Regions from separate parts of the Psychrobacillus sp. INOP01 genome, predicted to be linked through region 1. Evidence: predicted binding sites of a transcription regulator. Region 1 holds the regulator's gene; each other region holds the start of a gene.

Region 1 (3,209 bases):
TGCGTCTGTTAAAAGATTAATATCTAATAGAATTTGTTCCTTTATATGTATGAAGGGACATTTGTAATAATCATCTATTAGGTTATTTAGTTCTTTATAAATCAAGTTAGTAGGCAATAATACTCCCCCAGTAATCGATATTTCCTGTTACTTATTATCTAACAAAACAAGTTTAATTGGAAGAGATTTACCTAATTATTTTTGAATAATAAGCATCATTACAACGAAAAAGCTTGGAGAGTTGTGACGTTATTCACGATCGGTTCTCCTGAAATTGGCATTTTCCTCAAACGAATGGTGGTTGTCCTTATAAATGCGCGATTTTCTCTATAGAAATAGGTGTATAAAAAAATACAAATTAGAGTGATTTGTAATTTTTGAAGTAACTAGAAGTGGTGTCAATTAGAAAAGATCACTCGGTTAAAAACCAAGTGATCTTTTTGTATTTATTTCTATGTTATTTTTTTCTAAAATTCTTAGTGCTTCTTTTAGCAGGTTGATATCTATTAAAATCTGTTCCTTCAGCTGGTAGTTATTGCATCTATAGTAATCATTAATGAGTTTTTTAAGTTCCGCTATAATTAATTTCATAAGTTTTTGCCCCTTTATAGTTATATAGGCTGATATAAAAAACGATATACTTAATTTAACCTATGTCTAATTATAAATAGTAATACCCAAAATTCGGCATTTTTAATCACTTTTATTATTTTATTTGATAAATATAATGTCAATTGACTATTTTCTATATTCATTCCAGCATCAACTAGTGTGAGGGATAAATCTCTACAAATTAATAGAAGGGAGGTTAAACTTTGTTTATTAGGCCATGCAAAGTGAGAATTACATCTCGTTTTAGGAGAAATTCGAAAGAATAGTGAGGTTAAAGTGCAAAAGGGAGTAAATTTTGGGAGTGGGGGTAGTCCGGTTATAAAGTAGCTGCAAGTGGTGTCGTGACGAGAACAAAAGTTATAGGTGGATACAGAAATACTATAAAGATTTCACATACTTTGAAAGATAAAAAGTATGAAGCCTTATATGCACATTTAAAATCTTTTTCCGTAAAGTTGGACAAAGTGTTAACAGTAATACACGTGCATTTTGAAATTCACATACCATCATAAGATGTTGTGGAACAGCCTAATGCAGTGAATTCTTAATATTATATAAGTGAAACAAGTATAACCGAAGTACAGAAGCTTTAAATACAGTAGGTTATGAACTGGTGGCTGAAGGGATAGATGGGCCATTAACTATTGCCGCAATAGAACATTTTCAAAAAAACAATGGTATAACCGTTGATGGAGTAGTAGGACCAAAAACTTTAGTTGCTTTAAAGAAGAAATAAAACCTTCGGAGAGATAAAAAGAAATATGAACAAAATAAAACCCCTCAACCATAAAGGTAAAGGGGTTTTTCGATGATTTCAACAAAAATGTCCACTTTTCGTTGAAATATGATATCGGCTCTACGTTATCTTACTTATATTTAGTTGTATTGTCAAGTCTGTATGTCTATTGAATATTACGATAAACGCCAACGACTTTTCCAAGAATGCTAACAGAATTAACAATGATAGGTTCCATGGAAGAATTTTCCGGTTGCAAACGGAAGTAAGACTTTTCCTTAAAGAATCGTTTAACAGTTGCTTCATCCTCTTCTGTCATAGCTACGACAATATCGCCATTATTTGCCGATTGCTGTTGTTTTACAACGACATAGTCACCATTCAATATACCTGCCTCAATCATACTATTACCCATAATCTCCAACATAAATAAATTATCATCAGCAGTTCCGAATGTTTCAGGAAGTGGGAAAAACTCTTCAATATTTTCAATTGCTGTAATTGGCATACCTGCAGTAACTTTACCTACAAGTGGTACATGTACAACATTTTGTTTTTCTGCAATACTTCCTAATCCATCAAGAATCTCAATGGCACGTGGTTTGGTTGGGTCTCTTCTTATCAATCCTTTACTTTCCAGTCGAGCTAAATGTCCATGAACAGTAGAACTAGATGCTAAGCCCACAGCTTCGCCTATTTCTCGAACAGATGGCGGATATCCTTTTTTTCGAACTTCTTCTTTTATAAAAGCTAGGATGTCTTCCTGTCTTTTAGATGCTTTTTTCATATGCTCACCTCTTTTAGAGTAATTAATCTCTAACCTTTTCTATCTTATTAATAGTATAACAGGGGACGAACGTTAATGCAAACATAGGTTCTAATTGTTGTTGACAAAAACAAACGTTCGCATTATTATTAAATCATACATTACGAACACACATTCTATTAGGGGGTATTTTTAATGACCTGGATAAAAGAAAACTACTTTTTAACAATATTTGTAGCGTGCAGTATTGCATTTACAATGTTTATAATAATCTCGAATTCTTTTTCGACAGAAGAGAGTCTTCATATTAATATAGAACAAGGCGATTCTTTATGGGAGTTAGCACATGAGTATAGTGTAAACGAAGATAAAAAAGTATGGATCAATAAAGTGATGACTATGAATAATTTGCAAGACGGACATATTAAAGCAGGGGAAATACTTAAAATTCCAGCTGCAGAAAAAAGTTACCATTTCGATCATGAAACGGAGATAGCGGGCGATACAAAATGAAATCAGTTATATATTGTCGTGTGAGTACAGAAAAAGAGTCCCAAGAGACATCTTTGCAAAGACAGGAAGAAGAGTTGTTAGAATTTGCAGCATTACATAATTATGAAGTAGAGAAAGTATTTATAGATCAACATAGTGGTTACGATATAGAACGTGAAGGCTTATTAGATTTACTTGACTACATAAAAGAAAACGAAATTAAAGCGGTTTTTGTTCAAGATGAAACTAGAATTGGGAGAGGGAATGGTAGAATGGCAGTTCTACATCTCCTTCAAAAAACAAACACTTCTATATATACTTTACAAGATAAAGGCGTCATCAATTTAAATGAAATGGACTCTATGTTACTGGAGATATTAGCGCTTGTAGAGGAATATCAACGGAAATTACACAACGCTAAAATCAGAAGAGGTATGAAGAAAGCAGTATCACAAGGATATCGGCCAGAGAAAAACTTAAAGACAAAAGGTAACCCCGAAGGAAGAGAACGAATAGATGTGCCATTAGAAGAAGTAGTTAGACTTCGAAATGCAGGTCTCACTTATGAAGAGATTTCAATGACTCTAAAAGGTTTAGGATTTA
Region 2 (3,209 bases), 750 kb from region 1:
GATCCTTTTCAAATTCTAAAAGTCTATTTTCATCTACATAGAAAACTTTAAAAAAATAATCACTTAGTGCCTGATTCTCAATATTTGCATCATAAGAGTCAAAACTTATTTCCATAGATGTTTCATTTTCCGTTTCAACTTTTGACACTAAATGTTTTTTTATTAGATTATGAATTAATTTATAGTCTAAGTCACAACCATAGCTTAACATTTTCACCCGCTTCCGTTGTTTGCTCGCGAAATTGAAAATCTCTCTATAATCATTCATATCCCACCCATATTCAAAATACTTGATATGCTTACTTTGATGCACTCTATAATCTCCTTTGTTGAAAATACCTATTGCTTTGAATAACAAGTATTCTCCTTCAAATCAACCACGTTTAGCGTTCTCTCCCCTGTAATATCGAAAAATATAAAGAGCAGTAATGATTAAAGATATTATTCCATTTATATATTGAACGTAATGGTGAGACTTCAACAAAATCCATGGTATTATTCTTCTTCTAAATGAGATAGCTCACTTTGCAATTCATTTATGACTGAATAACCAGCTTGGATAATATCATCTTTTTTACGAACAAAATATTTGTATTCCACTTCTGGTTCAGTTCCAAATTTTACGCCAATATAATATGGGTTCATATGTTTATAACCATCCACTCGGTGATGCACTGTACTGAATTCCCACGTCTCCTCTGGATATTGTTCTTTCAAATATATATCTAAGTAACCAATTTTGTTTTCAATTTGCAAATCAATCCAGGATGGACGCACTGCATAAATGATTCCAAAAGCAATTAGAGAGGTAACAGCTAATCCTTGAATTATTTTTCTCCATTTTCCTTTCAAAAGGGAAGAAACAAATAATATAACGAGTAAAACTCCTCCCACAATCATCAATTCGATTATTTCAGTTGGATGCAATGATTTTCTATATCTCCTCTCACTAACTGATCAATAATAGCTGGAATTTCCATTAAATCATCTACCACATATTCACCCTGAACATCCGTCCATTGAATATCTTTCTTCCACATGCCTATCATTCCAACATTTGCAGCACCTTGTACATCATTCGCTGGATGGTCGCCTATAAAAACGCATTCGCTCGGTAGCACTCCAAGTTTGTCGGCAGCACGTAAAAATATTTGGGGATCAGGCTTTTTAACATCCTCCCATTCAGAAATTAAAATGGTCTGAAAATAACCTTCTATCCCTAAAGCCTGTATATTATCCAGTTGAAATTGGCCGTATCCATTTGTAATCATTCCGATTAGCATATTTCTGTTCTTCAATTCCTCTAGCATTACTAAGAGATTATCGAAGGGGACACAACAATGCTTAAATTCATTCAAATAATTTTCAAGCAGTTTTTCCCAAGTAATTTTCGTAAACCCAAACTCCTCCACTAATTGCTGATATACTTTGTCCTTCCAAACGTATCCTCGACTATCTAGTTGTATGAACCTTGCTATATACGCATCTTTTGGAATATGACCTATAAGATCAAACAGTCTCTCATATTGTTTATCAACGAAAATCTTTAACGACTCATCTCTGTTCAGTAACGTACCATCCAAATCAAACAAAACTGCTTTTATCATTATTATTCACCCTACTCTTACTTTAAGTCTTCCGAATAATCTTCCACATCTTCCTGTTAAAATCCTTCTTTTTTAATTCATACATAAAAACATCATCCACTTTGAAGGGATGATGCTGTTGGTAATTGCTATTCCAATATGGTGACGTCTACTATTTCATCAATATATAGTTCGAATGAGCGAAAAGGGTCTTCTAGTTCGATTGTTCGCTTCCTCAAATCAATCCATTGTATCGTACCGCGGTTATAGATAAACTCTCCCTCTTTCCACCGTTTTATTTTGATTTCGACGTTTCGTTTCATTGCGAGTGCAATTTGATCCTGAATAGCTTCATAGTCAAACTCATTTAAATCTGGGCGAGGCTCTTTTTTTATCTCCTCACTATACTCACGAAGCATTTTCACATGTTCAGGCAACATCATTGCTACCCACTTTTTTGAACCACGATCCTGTAATTGAGATAAATCCAATTGGTTCCAATCTTCTTCAAAGTTAGCCATGTTATCACGTTCTTTCTTTTTCACTTATCATATCGAACATTTGTTCTTTTTTCAAGAGGGAATAAATGGCTACAATAAAGGCGCACCCATGACAAGTGCGCCCAATAACAAATTACATCAATTCTTTTGCGAGTAAACGATAGACGTTTAACCGTTTTTCTTGCGAATGCGGAATACTACAAATCATTACTTCATCGAAACCATAATTATCTTGCTCTTCCTGTAAAGTCTCAGCCACTTCTTTAGCAGAACCGACTAGATGAATTTTACGATTTTCTTCAATCATCATTCGGTCCATTTCCGTCAGTGGGTAATTTTGTGCTTCCTCTGGTGTCATCAATGGACGAATTTGCCCTTTCATAAGAGACAAACGAGAGATGTCCTGCGGTAATGCTTCAAACTCAGCTTCTTCATTTGTTTCTGCCACTGTTACTAAGTAAGTAACATTAATCTCCGGCTTCTCCATTAAAGGTGAAGGTGTAAAGTTTTTGCGATACGTCTCTAAAATTGCAGGAGTCATACCACCCTGGAAAAATTGCGCGAAGGAATATCCGAGCCCCATTCTTCCTGCTTGCACAGCACTATTACCAGTAGAACCAAGTAACCAGGCTTCTGGCAAAACAATTTTGGAAGGTGTGGCAATCGTTCTGTTGTATAGGCTTTCTTCTGGAATTTCGTCGTTTATTAGTTGTAAAGCAATCGCTAATTTTTCATACATATTATTGACCATAGGAGGTCGACCTTCTGAAAGGGCGTACATCGCGTGATTATCCCCACCTGGAGCGCGTCCTACACCGAAGTCGATACGCCCTGGAGAAAACGCACTTAGTGTTTTAAATACTTCTGCGAGCTTTAGCGGTGAATAGTGCATCATCATCACGCCACCAGTGCCGATACGTAAATTTTTCGTTTTTGCTGCTAAGTGAGCTGCAATTACTTCTGGTGCAGAGCTTGCGAATGCATCGGTTCCATGATGCTCGGCCATCCACATACGGTGAAATCCTAGTTCATCTGCTAAAATAGCCAATTCTTCTGCTTTTTTTAATGCTCCTGCTGCTGTATTGCCAGTTGTGATTGGCGCTTGATCTAATACACTTAATTT
Region 3 (3,209 bases), 560 kb from region 1:
TATATTTTGGACTTCTTCTTCACTTGTAATATTAGCTTTAAAAAATAACGCCTCTGCATTTTGTGCTTTTAACTCTGCTTCAAATGCTTTTCCTTTTTCTTCATTCAAATCTACTAGCACTACTTTTGCACCTTCTTGAACAAAAAGTCTTGCTGTTGCAGCACCGATTCCCGATGCACCACCTGTGATTATCGCTACTTTGTTTTGTAATTTCATTAGAAAATTTCTCCTATCTAAATAAAATTTAAATATCTAAACTCTTTTATCTTGAATTAAAGATATTTACATTATTAATATATTCCTCTATTTAATTAAAGTCAAAATATTGACTCAGACGCATTTTACTTTTTATGTCCTCCAAGTAATCCCGCACGCTTTCTTGCAGTTCCTGCTTCTGTATAAGATACTGCACGTAATACTGCAGTAGAGCCGTATTTACTCCGTAGGGCATCCATCGTTTTTCCTAGCTTTCGTTCCTTCCATTTATTTTCTTCAAACAAGCTTAGCTGCATTGAATACTCTGGTTCTAAATTGGTAATCGAGAGGGACAATTTCCGAACAGGACGGCGATCATAAAATTCATCAAAGATTTGTTCACACACTTTATAAATGGTCATTGTGGCATTTGTCGGCTCATCGATGGAACGAGATCGATTGAACCCTCCACCAAATGCGTCTTTGCTGTACCCAACAGATAAATGTATCGTTCTACCAACCATTTCTGCTTCGCGTGCACGCCTAGCTACATCTTCACACATTTCCAAAACGACTGCCATGACTTCTTTTTTACTACGATAATCTCGAAATAATATTTGTCCTTTCCCATAACTAATTTGTCCTTCGGCGAGAGGCGCTCCGAGCTCGGATAAATCTACCCCCCACGCATGATAATAGAGCTGGTTTCCCATCACCCCAAACTTTTCCTCGAGCAGAGATAGTGGTGTATTCGCCAATTGGCCAACATTGAAAATCCCCATGTTATTTAGTGTCTTTTTTAGACGAGACCCGATCCCCCACATATCACTTAATGGAGTTACTGGCCATAATTTCTCCTGAACGTCTTCGTACGTCCATTTAGCAAAACCTGTTTTTTTCGCTTCTAGGTCAAGTGCCAGTTTAGCCATAAGCATATTTGGCCCCATTCCAACCGCACATGGTAATTGAAATTGAGCATATAGTTCATCTTGTATACGTTTTATCGTTTTTTCAACGGGTCCCCAAAGCTTCTCTGTCCCGCCAAGATCTACGAAACATTCATCGACACTGTATACATGAATCGCTTCATGTGGAACAAACTGATGTAAATAGCGTGTAATTTCCATCGATACTCGAACGAAAAACTCCATTTTAGGTTCTATAAGATGAATCGAAGGATGATCTGGTATTTCAAACAAGCGTGTTCCAGTCTTTACTCCAAACTGTTTTTTCATAGGTGGAGATGCCGCGAGCACGATACTTCCTTTTTGCTCCAAATTTCCGATGATCGCAATTGGAGTATTCATGACATCCAGACCTGCGTCTGCTGCTGCACAGCTCGCAAAAAAACTACGTATATCAATGCATATAATTTTCCGGTTTTTTAGTCCTTCATACATATTATTTACTCCTCTCTTAAGGAACATACGTTCTTTATAGTATATTACGAACACAAGTTCTTATTCAATGGTAAATAGTAGTGATATAAAAAAACGTTCCTATCGTAGGAACGCTTTTATTATTCGAGATTGATTACAAATTCGAGACCAGTAGGTTTCTCTTTTAAATGATCTGTATACTCTGTAAAAACTAAGCTTAATCCTGTTAAATCATCTGGGAGTGGTGGAGATACAACAAATTTTTGTGTAGAATGACCTCCTGATCCCCTTCCACCGGTAGGACGACAATCATAATTTTCATTGATGTATAGATGAAAAGCGCCTTCATAGCGACTACGACGTATTTCCTCGAGAGGGTCCGAATTGTTTGTGTCTTCCCAATCTATAGTAAGATAGACTACACTTGCATTGTCAAACTGTCGAATGAAAGTAACCGAGTATAAACGTTCAGCATTTTCTATTACTTTCATAACTGGCAGATGTCTTCTGAAATTATTCGGTTCCACCTGAGGTCGAAAGGACTCCTCATTTCTCAATAACCAAAATAACGAATTTAACAAATCCTCATAAACTCCATACTTGTCCGACCATTCGGAGATATATTCAATTGGTGGAACACCTGGATTGTTATTTGAAAGCTCTTTACGTTGTTTTAATAGTTCACATAATTGATTGTCAATCGGTAAAAGCTGTTGATCGTAATAGCCAGATTGGTCCACTTCTTTTTTTTTCATGTTAATCTTCCTCTCCTATTTATCCCGGTTTAACTCAGCGATTTATTGAATGGCGTCATCCACATTTCTGACTCCAATTACTTCTATTGTTAGATTAAACGATTTCACCACATCATTGCCCTCCTCCAGATTTCCAATTGGGAGAATTATATATGAGAGTCCAATTTTATTTGCACTTAGAATTTTTTCTTTTATAGAGATAACCTTTTTTACCTTTCCTGATTTACTAATAGCCCCAGTCACACCGATTGGCATATTATTTTTTAATTTTTCTTGTTCTATTATACTAGATAAAACGAGTGCTAATCCTGCACTGTTCCCACCTGAATTACTTCTAGAAAGAAACTCATCTATTGCAGGATTACTTGTATTTAAATACGACTTTACATTCACTGACATCTGATGAAAATAATCTTCCTCCAGATTGATTCCAATCAATTTAAAGATTATTGACGTTTTACCAGCATAGCGATGCAAATTAGTGGCTTGTTTTATATCAAAAATTATTAAGTGACTATTCGAATCTCGAAAGGCTTGTTCATCTAAAACCTCTTCCTGTTTTAACTCAATTGAATATACAGGCAATAGGAAAATTCCAGAGTTTTTTATTAGTTCTTCTGGTGGAACATATGAAGAAATCAAATAGTGGTTTCCCTCCGTAAAAATAATTGGAAATTCATATAAAAGTAAAAAAAAAGAAGCGATAAAAGAGAACAGGAAAATATGTTTTGAGATCCGTGCTTTTCTAATACCAAACAAAAAAAATGGCCATAATATAACGAGAAATACCAACATACCCCAAAAGAAAAAACTAGAAATATAATCAAGGAGAAACAAATAAAGCTCCGCAAAATAAACAAAAATTGTCAAAATGAAAGGA

What was found. Region 1 encodes LexA, which represses DNA repair genes until DNA is damaged. Its sites were predicted from a motif close to CGAACATATGTTCG; they were not measured.
Region 2: a site for LexA is predicted at 2,141-2,154, ahead of KD050_RS01785 (YolD-like family protein). Genes of this name have one in related genera too.
Region 3: a site for LexA is predicted at 1,643-1,656, ahead of KD050_RS00765 (Y-family DNA polymerase). Genes of this name have one in related genera too.

What each region holds. Positions count from the first base shown of each region.
Region 1 covers NZ_CP073315.1:3,889,785-3,892,993, forward strand. Annotated here, with positions in the region: gene KD050_RS19075 (hypothetical protein) at 1-117, opposite strand, end outside; gene KD050_RS19080 (hypothetical protein) at 421-591, opposite strand; partial or broken gene KD050_RS19085 (peptidoglycan-binding protein) at 1,208-1,348, shown strand; gene lexA (transcriptional repressor LexA) at 1,515-2,135, opposite strand; gene KD050_RS19095 (cell division suppressor protein YneA) at 2,310-2,627, shown strand; gene KD050_RS19100 (YneB family resolvase-like protein) at 2,624-3,209, shown strand, end outside.
Region 2 covers NZ_CP073315.1:342,248-345,456, forward strand. Annotated here, with positions in the region: gene KD050_RS01770 (hypothetical protein) at 1-313, opposite strand, end outside; gene KD050_RS01775 (hypothetical protein) at 496-927, opposite strand; gene KD050_RS01780 (HAD family hydrolase) at 909-1,607, opposite strand; gene KD050_RS01785 (YolD-like family protein) at 1,736-2,107, opposite strand; gene KD050_RS01790 (LLM class flavin-dependent oxidoreductase) at 2,220-3,209, opposite strand, start outside.
Region 3 covers NZ_CP073315.1:144,372-147,580, forward strand. Annotated here, with positions in the region: gene KD050_RS00760 (SDR family NAD(P)-dependent oxidoreductase) at 1-216, opposite strand, end outside; gene KD050_RS00765 (Y-family DNA polymerase) at 342-1,595, opposite strand; gene KD050_RS00770 (hypothetical protein) at 1,715-2,329, opposite strand; gene KD050_RS00775 (S16 family serine protease) at 2,372-2,971, opposite strand.